DNA from 3 places in the Nitratidesulfovibrio vulgaris str. Hildenborough genome. Region 3 is predicted to be linked to each of the others. Evidence: predicted binding sites of a transcription regulator. Region 3 holds the regulator's gene; each other region holds the start of a gene.
What was found. Region 3 encodes sigma-54, which starts transcription at its own class of promoters, with help from an activator protein. Its sites were predicted from a motif close to CTGGCACGGNNNNTGCTT; they were not measured.
Positions count from the first base shown of each region.

Region 1: DVU_RS04475 (YeiH family protein) is a predicted target of sigma-54. The motif match lies at 2,504-2,521, and genes of this name have one in related genera.
Region 2: DVU_RS16040 (THxN family PEP-CTERM protein) is a predicted target of sigma-54. The motif match lies at 3,068-3,085, and genes of this name have one in related genera.

Region 1 covers NC_002937.3:1,032,846-1,037,810, forward strand. The annotation lists gene DVU_RS04465 (insulinase family protein) at 1-1,571, shown strand, start outside; gene DVU_RS04470 (Fur family transcriptional regulator) at 1,648-2,082, shown strand; gene DVU_RS04475 (YeiH family protein) at 2,576-4,315, shown strand; gene DVU_RS04480 (hypothetical protein) at 4,369-4,626, shown strand; gene DVU_RS04485 (c-type heme family protein) at 4,712-4,965, shown strand, end outside.
Region 2 covers NC_005863.1:34,746-39,710, reverse strand. The annotation lists gene DVU_RS16045 (ThiF family adenylyltransferase) at 1-2,457, shown strand, start outside; gene DVU_RS16040 (THxN family PEP-CTERM protein) at 3,143-4,003, shown strand; gene DVU_RS16035 (THxN family PEP-CTERM protein) at 4,128-4,965, shown strand, end outside.
Region 3 covers NC_002937.3:1,711,672-1,716,636, forward strand. The annotation lists gene lptB (LPS export ABC transporter ATP-binding protein) at 1-638, shown strand, start outside; gene rpoN (RNA polymerase factor sigma-54) at 782-2,212, shown strand; gene hpf (ribosome hibernation-promoting factor, HPF/YfiA family) at 2,271-2,810, shown strand; gene DVU_RS07730 (PTS sugar transporter subunit IIA) at 2,820-3,269, shown strand; gene rapZ (RNase adapter RapZ) at 3,278-4,189, shown strand; gene DVU_RS07740 (PTS sugar transporter subunit IIA) at 4,218-4,655, shown strand; gene DVU_RS07745 (PTS sugar transporter subunit IIB) at 4,657-4,965, shown strand, end outside.

The DNA of each region.
Region 1 (4,965 bases), 680 kb from region 3:
GCTTCCTCGACAATGCCCACCGCGCAACGGTCTCGCTAGTGCCCGACATGACACTGGAGGCGCGTCGTGAAGAGGCCGAGAACAAGCGCATCGAGAAGGTGCAGTCCGCACTTTCGCCCTCCGATAGAGAAGCCGTGGTCTCTCTTGCGGCGACGTTGCGCGCCCTGCAGGAGGCTCCTGATTCGCCGGAGGCGCTCGCCACCATACCGCGTCTGGGTCTTGAAGACCTTGCGCGCGAGAACCGCCCCATTCCCATCGAAGAACGCACATCGGGCGATGTCACCGTCCTGTTCCATGACATCGACACGTCCGGCATCGTCTACTCCGAACTGCTGTTCGACTTGTCTGCCGTTCCTGCAAGGCTTCTGCCGCTGGTTCCGCTCTTCGGGCGGGCCCTGCTCGAGATGGGAACGGCGCGTCACGACTTCGTGGCGCTGGGGATGCGTATCGCCGCGAAGACCGGCGGTATCGAGGCGGATACGCTCTTCGCCACCACCCGCGCCGGACGCAAGCCTGTCGCTCACATGGTGGTGAGCGGCAAGGCCACCCGTGACAATGCCGCGGCCCTGGTCGACATCATGCACGAAGTGCTGCACGAGGCGCTGTTCGATGACGCGGAGCGCTTCGGGCGCATGGTGCTGGAGGAAAAGGCCCGTCAGGAGCATTCGCTGGTGCCTTCGGGCCACGGCGTCGTATCCAGCCGTTTGCGGGCCAGTTTCTCCATGGCTGGCTGGCTTGACGAGGTGACAGGTGGCATCACCTACCTCATGGCCCTGCGCGAACTCGCCGAACGTGTGCGTGACGACTGGCAGGGGGTGCGCGACGACCTTGAAACGCTTCGCACACTTGTCTTGCGTCGAAGCGGGGCTCTCTGCAACCTGACGGCGGACAGCGCCACGGCGGCAGTGGCCATGCCCCTTTTCGACGGGCTTGTCGCGGGACTGCCCGATACAGCAGCCGATGCCGTGGTCTGGGCACCGGATGCACTGCCTGCTGCAGAGGCGCTGGTCGTTCCCGCGCAGGTGAACTACGTGGGCAAGGGCGCCAACCTCTATGACCTTGGCTACGCCTATCATGGTTCGGTGAGCGTGGTGCTCAAGCACCTTCGCATGGCGTTCCTGTGGGACCGGGTGCGCGTGCAGGGCGGGGCCTACGGCGCGTTCTGCGCGTTCGACCGCATGAGCGGGGCCTTCACGCAGGTTTCATACCGCGACCCCAATGTGGAGCGCACCCTTGATGTCTACGACAAGTGCGCCGAGTATCTGCGCACGGTGGAACTCGATGACGCCGCACTCACAAGCGCCATCGTCGGTGCCATCGGCGACCTTGACATGCACATGCTGCCCGACGCGCGCGGTGAGGCCTCGATGCTACGCCACCTTACCGGTGATACGGAAGATGTCAGGCAGACGATGCGCGAGCAGATGCTGGCGACCACGCAGCGGCACTTCCGGGAATTCGCCGATGTGCTGGATGCGGTGGCACGCACGGGCAGGGTGTGCGTCCTCGGTGGAGGCAGTCTCGACGCCGTTGCGGCAACGCGCGGCTGGCAGGCTTTGCGGGTGCTGTAGTGAGCCGTATTCTTGCGCTTTATCTTCCGGAAGGGTACACCTTGCACAGACACCAACCCAAGAGGGATGATGCCCAATGAAGGAACCCATCGCCGTATTTCAGGATTATATCGCGCGCAACAGCCTCAAGGTGACGCCGCAGCGGATGCTCATCGTCGATGTCTTCCTGAAAGTAGGCGGGCATCTCACCACCGAAGAGGTCTATGAGCGTGTCAAGGCCGTCGACCCCTCTGTGGGGCAGGCGACCGTCTACCGAACGATGAAGCTCCTGTGCGACTCAGGTCTCGCCAAGGAAGTGCATTTCGGGGACGGTGTGGCGCGTTACGAGCAGAAGTACGGTAGCAAGCACCACGACCACCTCATCTGCGAGAGGTGTGGCGCCAATATCGAAGTGCTCGACGACGACATCGAACGCTTGCAGGAAGAGTTGGCCAGACGGCACGGCTACGTGCTGACCTCGCACCGGATGTATCTCTATGGCATCTGCGCCTCATGCCGCGAGCGTCGCTGACCGGAAGCGCATGTGAAGACTGCTGTGAGCGGGGGAGGAACCTTGGGGTTCTTCCCCCTTTCGTTTGCAGAAGGACGCCATCGGGCGGGGGCTAGGCATGCGTGCGCTGTCTGCTTCGAATACGCTTCCGGGCATTGTCGCCGTTGGGCAAGTGCGGGTGAACGACACGCGCCGTCCCGAAGACAGCAGGGGGAATGTGTTTGTCGGGGCCCTTCACGCATCGCCTCGGAGGGCTACGACGCGTGGCGTTCATAGGGTGTGCGCCCCTAGGCAACGCCGACTGGACGAATGGAGAAGCGCAAACGCGGGTTTGCGAAAGGGCGCTAACACAGGTTTACGATGCAAAGTGATGTTTGCAGCTTGCCGAGTCGTCCTGCACATTAACATTCTTTAATTAAAAGCTGTTAATGAATCTCTCTTTCTGGCACGCTTCTTGTTCAAAGAAGCACAAACGTGGCGTGTCGTTACGCCACATGTCAGCAAGGAGGGAACAATGGCTGAAAATGAAAGCAACGTCGTGGTCGACCACGGGCAGTCGCGTCTGTCCGACCTGTGGACCAAAGAGGACTACTGGGCCATCTGGCTTGGTTTCGTCATTCTCATCGCAGGGATGTGGTTGTTCCTCGCCAATCCTTCGCCCGAATTCGCGCAGAAGGTGGACAAGGCCAACGCGGTCATGGCGGCAGAGGCCGAACGCGCGCCCTTCAAGACCCTTGCCTACTACAAGGCACAGGATGACAAGGGCAAGCTCAAGGCCATGGACTCCGCCACCGGCAAGTCCATCGGAGCCTTCCTGAAGGCGCCCGGAGGCTGGACATCGAATCCTCTCGAGTCCTTCGTGCTTTCCAAGGAAGCCGCCGAGGAGCGCAACGCCGCGGCAAAGTCGAAGTTCGAGGCCGCAAAGGCCAAGTCCGATGCCGCATTCGCTGCCGCGCAGGTGGCTGAGGCAGCCGCCGCAGAAGCCGGTTTTGCCGACACCGCACTCAATGACGCCGCGCAGGGCAAGATCGCCGAATGGCGCGCAGACCTTGCCAAGATGAAGTCCGCCGAGAAGAAGGTGAAGACCAAGGCCTTCAACATCTCCACGTCGCTGCCGATGCTCATGGTGGTCATGGGGCTGTTCTTCGCCATCGGCATGAAGTTCATGGGCCATGATGTTCCCAAGTTCCTTGTCGGCTTCATCGGCGTGTTCGTGGTTGCCGTCATCGCGCAGATGATGGGCCACCAGAGCACCATGAAGTACTGGGGCATCGGCACCGAAGCGTGGGCCATCATCATCGGGATGCTCATCGCCAACACCGTGGGCACGCCCAATTTCATCAAGCCCGCCCTGCAGGTCGAGTACTACATCAAGACCGGTCTTGTGCTGCTGGGTGCCGAAGTGCTGTTCGACAAGATCATCGCCATCGGCATCCCCGGTATCTTCGTGGCATGGGTCGTCACCCCCATCGTGCTCATCTGCACCTTCATCTTCGGTCAGAAGATCCTGAAGATGCCTTCGAAGACGCTGAATATGGTCATCTCCGCCGACATGTCGGTGTGCGGCACCTCTGCTGCCATCGCCACGGCTGCGGCCTGCCGCGCCAAGAAGGAGGAGCTCACCCTGTCCATCGGCCTGTCGCTGGTGTTCACCGCCATCATGATGATCGTCATGCCTGCCTTCATCAAGTCCGTGGGCATGCCGCAGATTCTCGGCGGTGCATGGATGGGCGGTACCATCGACGCCACGGGTGCCGTTGCCGCTGCCGGTGCGTTCCTCGGCGAGAAGGCCCTGTACGTGGCTGCCACCATCAAGATGATCCAGAACGTGCTCATCGGTGTGGTCGCCTTCGGTGTGGCCGTGTACTGGTGCGCCCGCGTCGAATGCACTTCGGGCCGTAGCGTGGGCTGGATCGAAATCTGGAACCGCTTCCCCAAGTTCGTCCTCGGCTTCCTCACCGCGTCGATCATCTTCTCGATCATCTCCGGCAGCCTCGGCTCGGACATGAGCCAGATCATGGTCAACCAGGGCGTCCTGAAGGGTCTGTCGTCGCCGCTGCGTGGCTGGTTCTTCTGCCTCGCCTTCACCGCCATCGGTCTTGCCACGAACTTCCGTGAACTGGCGCACTACTTCAAGGGCGGCAAGCCGCTCATCCTGTACGTGTGCGGTCAGAGCTTCAACCTTGTGTTGACGCTGACCATGGCCTACATCATGTTCTACATCGTCTTCCCGGAAATCACCGCGAAGATTTAAGGGAACGGCTGGCGGGGGCTACGGCCCCCGCCTCAATCCGCAAGGAGCGAAAGATGGTACAGGCGAGTCTTCCGGTGAGGCTGCTGCGACTCGGATTCGGCATCGGGGTGTTGTGGTTCGCGTTCTGGGTGGTGGGGCCGCGCATCGTCGCCAGTGTTCCGGCCCTTGCCCACTACGGTGCGGTGCAGGACATCTACGGTATCCGTAGCGGAGCGCTCTATTACAATGATGTGGACGCCACGCAGGCTGCCGAGAACAATTCACGGGACAGTTGGCGGTTCACGCCCCAGGGACCGGAACAAGGGGGCTAGCCGTTGACGGGGCACGCTCCTGCCCCTAGACTCCGTTTCATTCTGTAACGCGGCCCCGTGCCGCCTTTTTCGCTTTCGAGACGCCATGCACAATCGCAAATCGCATACTCTGGAGCACAAGTTCCTGCTCAGCCTCGGGCTTGCCGGACTTGTCCTGTGCGTGGTCTTTTCCTTCATATTCTATGTGCATATGCGTGGAGTGGTCGAAGAGCAGGTGCGTGACAAGGCCGAACTGGTCTTCGCCCAGATTGACGCCATTCAGGGGTACGTGCGCGAGACGCTCCGGCCCAGCATGTTCAAGACGCACCCCGGCGAGTTCTTCATCGAGGGCATGTCCTC
Region 2 (4,965 bases), on a different replicon from region 3:
GACATCTTCCTTTTCAAACCCTTCGGCGAGGTGCGCCACTACGACACGGTGGACGCCCCGGCGGTGGCCCTGCGCATCGACCTGCACGAGGCCATGGACGAGTTGCAGGAGAAGTACGGCGACGAGGAGGACTTCGAGACCAACCTCTTCGCCTTCTTCGCCCGCATGAACAGCGACGAGACCGAGACCTCCGAGAACCCCGTGCGCCGCGACAGGCCACTGGAACCGTACACCGCCTATTATCTGTTGCAGCAGCGCCCCGAACTGCTCGACCATCTGGCCGAACCCCAGCGCGACCACATCGAGACCATCTACCACCGCGCGGTGTTCAACCACTTCTCGACCAACCCGGTGCACCCCGAGACCCCCGGCGGCGTACCGCTGGACATGCTCAAACTCGAGACGCGCGACGCCTATACCGACATCGCCTTCAGCCGCAACCTCGGCCTCGTGGACTACGCGGGACAACGCAGACTCTTGCGCTCGCGGGTCGCCATCGCGGGGCTTGGCGGCGTGGGAGGCATCCATCTGATGACGCTGGCGCGCACGGGCATCGGCAACTTCAACCTCGCCGACTTCGACGCCTATTCGCCGGTGAACCTCAACCGGCAGTACGGGGCCAGCATCGCCAGCTTCGGGCGCGGCAAGCTCGACGTCATGACCGAACGCGCCCTCAGCGTGAACCCGTTCCTCGACATCCGCTCCTTCCCCGAGGGCGTCGCCGCCGAGACCATCGACGCCTTCCTCAAGGATGTCGACCTGCTGGTGGACGGCATCGACTTCTTCGCCCTCGACATCCGCCGCAGGCTCTTCAACCGCGCGCTCGAACTGGGCATTCCGGTCATAACCGCCGGGCCGCTCGGCTATTCGTGCGCCCTGCTCGTCTTCATGCCGGGGGGCATGAACTTCGACAGCTACTTCGGCATCGACGACGACACGCCCCCCATGGAGGGCTACCTGCGCTTCGGCATGGGGCTGGCCCCGCGCCCGGCGCACCTCGGCTACATGGACAGGCGCTTCGTCAGCCTGCACGACAGGCGGGGGCCGTCGCTGGACATCGCCTGCCATCTCTGTGCGGGCATGGCCGCCACCGAAGCCGTGCGCATCCTGCTGCACCGCCGGGGCATACGCCCCGTGCCGTACTTCAGGCAGTTCGACCCGCTCACGGGCCGTCATGTGCGGGGCAGGCTCCGCAAGGGACTGCGCTCGCCGCTGCAACGGCTGAAGCTCGCCATCGCCCGCCGGTTCTTCATGGGTGCGCCGCGCACCGGCACGCCGCCCCCGCCAGAACCCGACGTGGTGGCACTGCGGCAGGACATCCCGCTCGAGACCCTGCACTACGTGGCCCGCGCCGCCATGCAGGCACCCTCCGGCGACAACGTGCAGCCGTGGCGCTTCGTCCCCCATGCCACGGGGCTGCACATCCATCTCGACAGGCAGGCCGACGGCTCGTTCTTCGACTACCGCCATGTGGCCTCGCTGCTGGCCTGCGGGGCCGCGGTGCAGAACGCCGTCTACGCCTCGGGCAGCGCGGGACTCGATGCCACGCTCTCGCTCTTTCCCGACGCCACGAAGCCCGACCGTGTGGCCTCGCTGCACTGCACGCCGCTGGGCGTGCCCTCGCACGAGATCATGACCGCCGCCCTGTGGCGCAGGCACACCAACCGCCGCATGTACGCCGCGCGCCCCCTGCCCGTGGAGGTGTGCGAGCGCATCGAGCACCTCGTCAGCGAGGAACAGGACGCCACCCTCCTGTGGGCGACGGACGCGGCGCAGCGCAAGACCCTTGCGCGGGCCGTCTACCTCGCCGACAGGGTGCGCGTCGAACGGCGCGACATGCATGAACACCTCATGCGCTTCATCCGCTTCGACGGGCAGGCCGAGCAACAGGGAGAGGTCGGGCAACAGGGGCACACCGGGCAGGCAGGGCATCACAGCCACGCCGGGAACGGGCCATACGGCGACGGACTGCCGCTGGCGAACCTCGAAGCGGGACTCGCCGGTGAACTGTACCTGCGTGCCGTGAGGCCGTGGCGCAACATGAGCATCGCCAACGCCCTCGGCCTCGGGCGCCTCATGCCCCTGCACGGGGCGATGGGCGTGCTGCGAAGCGGCGGCATCGGGCTGCTGCTGGCCAACGGCGAGACGGAGACGGACATCGCCCGCGCGGGCATGGCGTGGCAACGGGCGTGGTGCGCCCTCGAACACATGGGCTATGCCATGCAACCGCTGGCGGCCCTGCCCCTGCTGCACCTGCGCCTCGCCATGGGCGACCCGCAGACGCTGGACACCGCACATCAGCGCCTGCTGGAAGAGGCGTGGACGCTTCTCGAACAGGTGCTGCCCCACCCCAAGGGACGACTGCCCGTCATGATGTTCCGTGCCGGTGTCGCCGCACCCATCCGGCATGGCACGTTCCGTCGTCCGCTGTCGGACTTCCTGCTGCCTGCCGAGTGAGGGCGAGAAGGCGCGTGACGGCGGATGGCCTCGAAGGCGGTGCATGAGGCGGATGTGCCGAAGACGTCGCAGGACGGCCCCACAGCCCGACCAAGGCGGACACCGGGGCAGTACGGGGCAGCCGAGAAGCCCCGGTCAGGCGGAGAGGCCCCGGACAACCGGGAACGAGGTCGGCCCCGGACGCCCCCGACAGTGCCAAACAACGCCGGACTGCACAGGAGGGCGCAGGAAGGCGCAGGACGCCACGAGGCGAGGCGCCACGGGAATGGCCGCGGGAGACGCCGCATGCAATGACACGGGGGGGCACATCGCCCCCCCCTTCACTTTCGCCCGCCTTCTTCAGCCTGCCTCTCACCTGACGCCCACCTCTCACGTGGTGTCCAGACCCGCGGCCCCTCCTGCGTCCCCGTGCACGCTCTCCGGCACCCTGTCGGAAAAGGCAACACCCCCCCTTCATCAGCGCGAATGGAAGGCCCGCGCCGCTTTCGCCCCGGTCACCCGCGCCGCCCCCCGAATCTGTCGGATAGGTTGACAACGCCAGCCTGTGCCGAGAGGGGTATCAAGGCTCAAAACATCATCCAACACACTTGAATATATATTAAAAGCACTGTTGGAACAGTCATTGCTTAATACCATGCAACTTTGCTCACGCAATTTTTAACCTCATGAAATGAGGAGAAAAACCATGAAGCGTCTGCTCTCTTCCCTTCTCGGTACCGTGGTCCTGACCGCCCTGATGGTGGTCAACGCACTGGCAGCCCCCATCCCCGCATGGGACTACACCGTTGACGGCATCTTCGTCAGCTGGAAGACCACCGTGGGCACAAGCGGCACGTTAGACACGCCTGCCCAGGGCATCACCGGCTTCGAGCCTGAAGAACTGTTCTACAACCTCGACGGCGGTGTTCCGGTTCCTCCCGGCACGTCGGCCAAGGGTTATCGCCATATCGCGTGGGGCGACTACGTATGGAGCGGCCCCGGCCCCGTATACAGCCAGATTCCCGGCGCCAACCTCAGCTCCATCGGCATCAACGCCCGCAGTGGCACCATGATCACCGACGGCCCCACGTCGCTTGGCATGGAACTGTACCACTACAACCAGCCCATCCTCAGCGGCTCCATCCAGCTTAAGTCCGGCGTCGTGCGCTCGGTGCTGACGCTCGCCCCCTCCGGCAACCCGCCGCTGCCCGTCTTCTCGACCAAGCTCGACTTCCTGTTCTTCGAGACCCCCAACGGCAACGTGAACACCGAGAGCGACGTGTTCGTACTGCTGAACCCCGAAGTGACCGAAGAGACCTTCCACTTCTACGGCGTCGACTACGTGTTCAGCTTCGGCGGCTCGTTCGGCCTCATCCCCGAAACCTACCGCGCCCTGCTGAACCTGCCCGTCGGTTCCGTCGGCTGGATCACCTCCGAGAACGCCTACAACGCCTTCGATACGCTGATCAGCATCCGCGCCCTGCCCACCCCCGAACCGACCTCCATCATCCTGATGGGCCTCGGACTGCTCGGCCTCTTCGGACTGCGCCGCCGGTCACAGGCATAACGCACCGCCCCCCCCGGCAGCGACCCCTGTCGGAGAACCTTACACCGCCCCGAATACGACCACACACTTGCAGGAGCCTTCACCAAGGCTCCTGCAAGCAGCTACAAGACACAGGAGACTCGTCATGAAACGCCTCGCACTCATCGCACTCACGCTGCTCTTCCCGCTGCTCTTGCAGACGGCGGCATCGGCGGCGGTCGTCCCCTCATGGACATACACTGTGGACGGGGCCTTCGTTGAGTGGACCAACTCGCGCAACGACACCAACGTCCCCGGTGACCCCAACAACGGCATCACCGGTATCGGCAGCAAGAGCCTCACCTACCTCTTCGACGGCGGGGTCATGCTGCCCGCCCCCGTCACCACCCCCGGCTTCTCGACCCTCCGGTGGGGCGACTACACATACTCGAACCGCAGTGGCTACGTCTTCCACAACGGCGCCACCACCAGTTCCATCTCCATCGCCCCCACTGTGGGCGGTACCCTGATCACGGGTGGCGCAGCCGTGAACGGACTTGTGCTGTCTCACAGCAACAAGGCCATTGCCGGCGACAGCATCACCCTGCAAAGTGGCACGGCACGCGCCATCCTGCAGCTCATCCCGCAGCTTCCGGGGGCGACGTCGCTGCCCGTGTTCTCCACCACGCTGGACTTCAAGTTCTTCGAGACCCCGAACACCGGCAGCACACAGCAGGACGTGTTCGTGCTCATGAACCCCGAAGTCACGCAGGAGACCTTCCACTTCTACGGCATCGACTACGTGATGGACTTCACCAAGTCGTTCTCGCCCATTCCGCTGGCCTACCGCACCCTGCTTGGCCTCCCGGCCGATGCCGTGGGCTGGCTGACCAGCGAGGGCGTCACCACGACCCACCAGACCCTGCTCTCCATCACCGCCCTGCCCACCCCCGAACCGGCGTCGGCAGTGCTGATGCTGATGGGTCTTGGCGGACTGGGCATGA
Region 3 (4,965 bases):
GCGAGATCGTCGGGTTGCTCGGGCCCAACGGCGCGGGCAAGACCACGACGTTCTACATGCTCACAGGCATCATCAAACCCACGGCTGGCATCGTCCGACTGGACGGACAGGACATCGCCGACTGGCCTTTGCATGAGCGCGCTCGCGTGGGGTTGAGCTATCTGCCTCAGGAGAGCTCCGTATTCAAGAGGCTCACCGTTCGTGAAAACCTTGAGATCATCCTCGAGCATACCGGGCTTCCGGCTGCCAGACAGAAGGAGCGTGCCGAGGCGCTGATGGCGGACTTCGGTATCGCGCATCTTGCCAGTTCGCGTGCCATGCACCTTTCGGGCGGTGAGCGGCGCAGACTCGAGATCGCGCGGTGCATGATCCGCGAACCCAAGTTCGTGCTGCTCGATGAACCATTCGCAGGCATCGACCCGCTTGCCGTGGGTGATATTCAGGGGCTTATCCGCAAGCTGCGTGATCGCGGGATAGGGGTGCTCATCTCCGACCATAACGTGCGGGAGACGCTCACCATCTGTGACCGGGCGTACCTGGTCCATCAGGGGCAGGTCATTCTGGACGGCACACCCGAGCATATCGTAGGTGACGAACAGGCCCGTCTTGTCTATCTTGGGGCGGACTTCTGCCTCTAGTCGGCATCAAGCTTGCATCCTGCCTCGCGCTGTGTCATGATACTACGTAACGCACTGTTGCACGGTACTTTTCTTCTTTTGCTAACAGAAGGTGGATATCGCGCATCTGGTGCTTAACATGACGGCGAGAGGTTCCTTGTTCAATGGCACTCGAACTTAGACAGCAACTCAAGCTGAGTCAGCAGCTTGTCATGACGCCACAACTGCAGCAGGCCATACGCCTTTTGCAATTGTCACGTCTTGAGCTTGTCGAGACCGTTCAGCAAGAGCTTCTTGAGAATCCGTTCCTTGAAGAAGGAATGGATGAAGGCGCTGCATCTTCTGCCTCAGAAGCCTCCTCGCGTAAAGACGAATCTGCGCCGGAGGCGTATGACAGGGAATTGTCGCGTAATGCCGACTGGGAAGACTATCTTGGCGAATTCGCCAGCTCTTCGCGGCAGGCGCAGGTACGCGAAACTGAACTCCCCGAGGAGATGACCGCGTTCGAGGCGCGCTATTCTGCCCGCCCATCGCTTGAAGGGCATCTCATGTGGCAGTTGCGTCTTTCGCGTCTTACAGAAGACCAGAAGGGCATCGGTGAAACCATCATCGGCAATATCGGCTCTTCGGGATATCTTCAGGCCTCTGTCGAAGACATTGCAGAGATGTGTGGTGCCGATGCTTCCGAAGTCATTCCGGTATTGCACGCCGTCCAGCGTTTCGACCCGGTAGGTGTTGCCTCGCGGACTCCGCAGGAATGTCTGCTGATTCAGATCGAAATGCTTGGCTACGACCGCGACCGTGTTCTCGTCGAACTCGTTCGCGACCACCTCGAAGACCTTGAAACCCGCCGTTACAAGCCGCTGCTGCGCAAGTTCAAACTCGACATGGATGATCTCAAGGAATACCTTGATATCATACAGTCTCTCGACCCCATGCCAGGTTCGAGCTTCGGGGGCAGCGACCCCATGTTCGTAAGCCCCGACGTGTTCGTGTACAAATACGACGATGAATTCGTCATCGTGCTTAACGACGACGGGCTGCCCCATCTGCAACTCAGTTCGCTGTACGACCAGAGTCTTGCCGGTGTGACGGGCAAGGACAAGGACTTCGTGCAAGAGAAGGTGCGTTCCGCGTCGTGGCTCATCAAGAGCCTCTATCAACGGCAACGCACCCTGTACAAGGTCGTTGAAAGTATTATCAAGTACCAGAGGGGGTTCTTCGAGGATGGCGTGACCCGTTTACGGCCACTCATCCTCAAGGACATCGCCGACGACATCAGTATGCACGAGTCGACCGTGAGTCGCATCACGACGAACAAGTTCGTCGCCACGCCTCACGGTGTGTTCGAGCTCAAGTTCTTCTTCAACAGTGCGCTCGAACTTGATGATGGCAGCCAGGTCGGTTCAGAGAGTGTCAAGGCTCTGATCAAGAAACTCATCGGCGAGGAGAATCCCAAGGAACCTCTGAGCGATGAGCGAATCGGCGAGATACTGAAGGAACAGCTTCAGGTTAATATTGCCCGGCGTACGGTTGCGAAGTATCGTACAGCCATGAATATCCCCTCTTCGTCCAAGCGTAAGGAAGTTTTCTGACGTAGCACGAAGAGGCCCGGCCGCAAGGCACGTGTTCCATCGAACCCAGGAGGAGCTTATGAACATCGCATTCACGTTCAAGAACTTCGAGCCCTCGGAACACCTCAAGAAGTACGCCCGTCGTCGCTTCGAAAAGCTCGCCCGGTTCGTCGGCAAGTCTGCCAACCTCGAGTTGCAGGTGGCCCTTTCTCTGGACAAGTTCCGTCAGAAGGCCGAAGTCCAGCTTGTGGGCGACAGCATCAACATCGCCGCCGTCGAGCAGTCCGAAGACATGTACGCGACCATCGACCTCGTACTCGACAAGCTCGAAGCACAACTCAAGAAGCATGTCTCCCGCGTCAAGGAAAGACGGCGCTCTGCCCGGACGAATGCCAATATCGACGTGTTCACCTATCATACTGAAGGTGAGGGTGAAGACAGGGCCATCGTGGGTACCGACCAGTTCGTGCCCAAGCCTCTGCACGTTGACGAGGCTGCCATGCAGCTTGATGCGCTCGATTACGAGTTCCTCGTCTTCCTGAATGCCGAATCGGAACGGATCAACGTGATCTACCGCCGCAGGAACGGCGACTTCGGGCTCATCGACCCCGTCGTCTAGAGTGTCGTGATGCGGCTTGACGAGTATCTTAGCAAAGACCTCATAATTCACGAGATCTCCGCCAGCACCAAGGAAGAGGTGCTGGCGGAACTTGTGAATGCCGTTTGCCGGGCTCACCCTGAGGTAGACGGGCGTGCAGCGCTGAAAGTGCTGCACGAGCGCGAGCAACTCGGTACGACTGGCATCGGCGACGGCATCGCCATCCCCCACGGCAAACTGTCCGACCTCGGGCGCATCGTTCTGAGTGTCGGTCGTAGCAGTGCCGGATTCGGCTTCGACTCGCTTGACGGCAAGCCCGTGCACATCGTGTTTCTGGTGCTTGCCCCGGAACATGTGGCGGGCATGCATCTGCGCGTTCTGGCGCACATATCGCGGTTGCTGAAAGACGTCGCATTCAGAAGGGCATTGATAGAAGCCCCTGATGCGAATGCAATGTGGGAACTTCTTTCAAAGGCTTGAGGCAGCCCATGTCGAGCCCCGCGCGTTCTGCCGATGACGGCTTCGAAGCCGGATTCCCCGTCCTCATCGTCTCCGGACTCTCCGGGGCTGGCAAGAGCACTGTTCTCAACGTCTTCGAAGACCTGCGGTATTTCACTGTCGACGGTCTGCCCGTGCGTCTTGCGCCCGACATGGTTCGAGTCCTCGATGCACAGGCTCTTGAGCAGTATCAGGGCATAGTGCTTGGCATGGACCTCCGCGAGGCTGAGTTCGTACAGCAGTTCGAACAGGCCTTGGCCCGCCTTCAGGAAATGGGCGTCAGGCCTGTGTTGCTTTTCATCGAAGCGGAGCAGGGCGAGCTTATGCGGCGTTATGCGACAACGCGACGTCCGCACCCGCTTGAAAGCGAAGGTATGGGGCTGGAGTTGGCCCTTGCCGAAGAAAGGCGACGCCTTGCCCCAGTGCGTGAGGCGGCCGACCTTGTTTTCGACACCACGTCCTTTTCCATCCATGACCTGCGGCGCGTCATCCAGCGACGCTGGAGCAGCCTGAAGGGGCGCATGCGTTCGCTACGGGTGAACATCATCTCCTTCGGCTACAAATACGGCGTCCCGAAAGAGGCCGACCTGGTCTTCGACTTGCGCTTTCTGCCCAACCCCTATTTCGACACCTCCCTGCGCCCCCAGTCCGGTCTGGATGCTCCTGTCGTCGAGTATGTGTTCGGCACGGATTCAGCCCGGACGTTTCGAGACAGATTCATCGATTTCATGACCTATCTGCTCCCCCTGTATGAAGCCGAAGGAAGGTACCGCATCGCCGTTGCCATCGGCTGTACGGGGGGGCGGCATCGCTCCGTCGCCACCGCAGAGGCATTGCTCGATGTCCTGCGTAAATCCGATTATGCGGTGACGATCGAACATCGTCACCTAGAACTGGGTTGAGCAGAAGTGCAGCCCATGGTGAACCGATATGACCGAGAAGGATAACGTTGAAGCGAGGGTAGGGGTCATTATCGTTACCCACGCTGACTATGGCAGTGCCCTTCTGCGTGCCGCAGAGTTCATTCTGGGGGCACAGAGCGACTGCACGTCCATCAGTATCGACGTTTCGCAGGAGGTGGGCGAGACGGTGACCCGCCTCAAGGAGGCTGTGGGCAGGCTTGACAAGGGAAACGGGGCGATCATTCTCACCGACATGTTCGGCGGCACGCCCACGAACCTCAGCCTGTCGCTGTTGGCGACGTCCAATGTCGAGGTCGTCACCGGGGTGAACCTGCCCATGCTGCTGAAAGTCTTCGGCAGCCGCACCATGCCCCTGGCCCAGCTTGCTGCTGAAGCGGGAGAGGCGGGCGGAAAGGGTATCATCGTTGCCGGGCAGATGCTCCGCAGCAAGACCCGGAATGGCTGACATGTTCTGGTATCGCATCGACAATCGCCTCGTACATGGGCAAATCATCGAGGCGTGGCTGCCCTATACCGGGGCCACTCGTCTGCTTGTGGTCAACGATGCGCTCGCATCCGACGACTTGCAGCAGCAGATTATCTCTCTGGCTATTCCGGGCAGGGTTGAAGTGCGTTTCTTGCGTGTCGACGAACTCAAAGCCGTGGTGACTGCCGGTGGCGCGGGCAGGGTCGAGACCCTCGTGCTTGTCGCCAACTGCGGGGATGCCAGGCGCTTGCATGATGCTGGCGTGCAGATAGGCGTACTCAATGTCGGT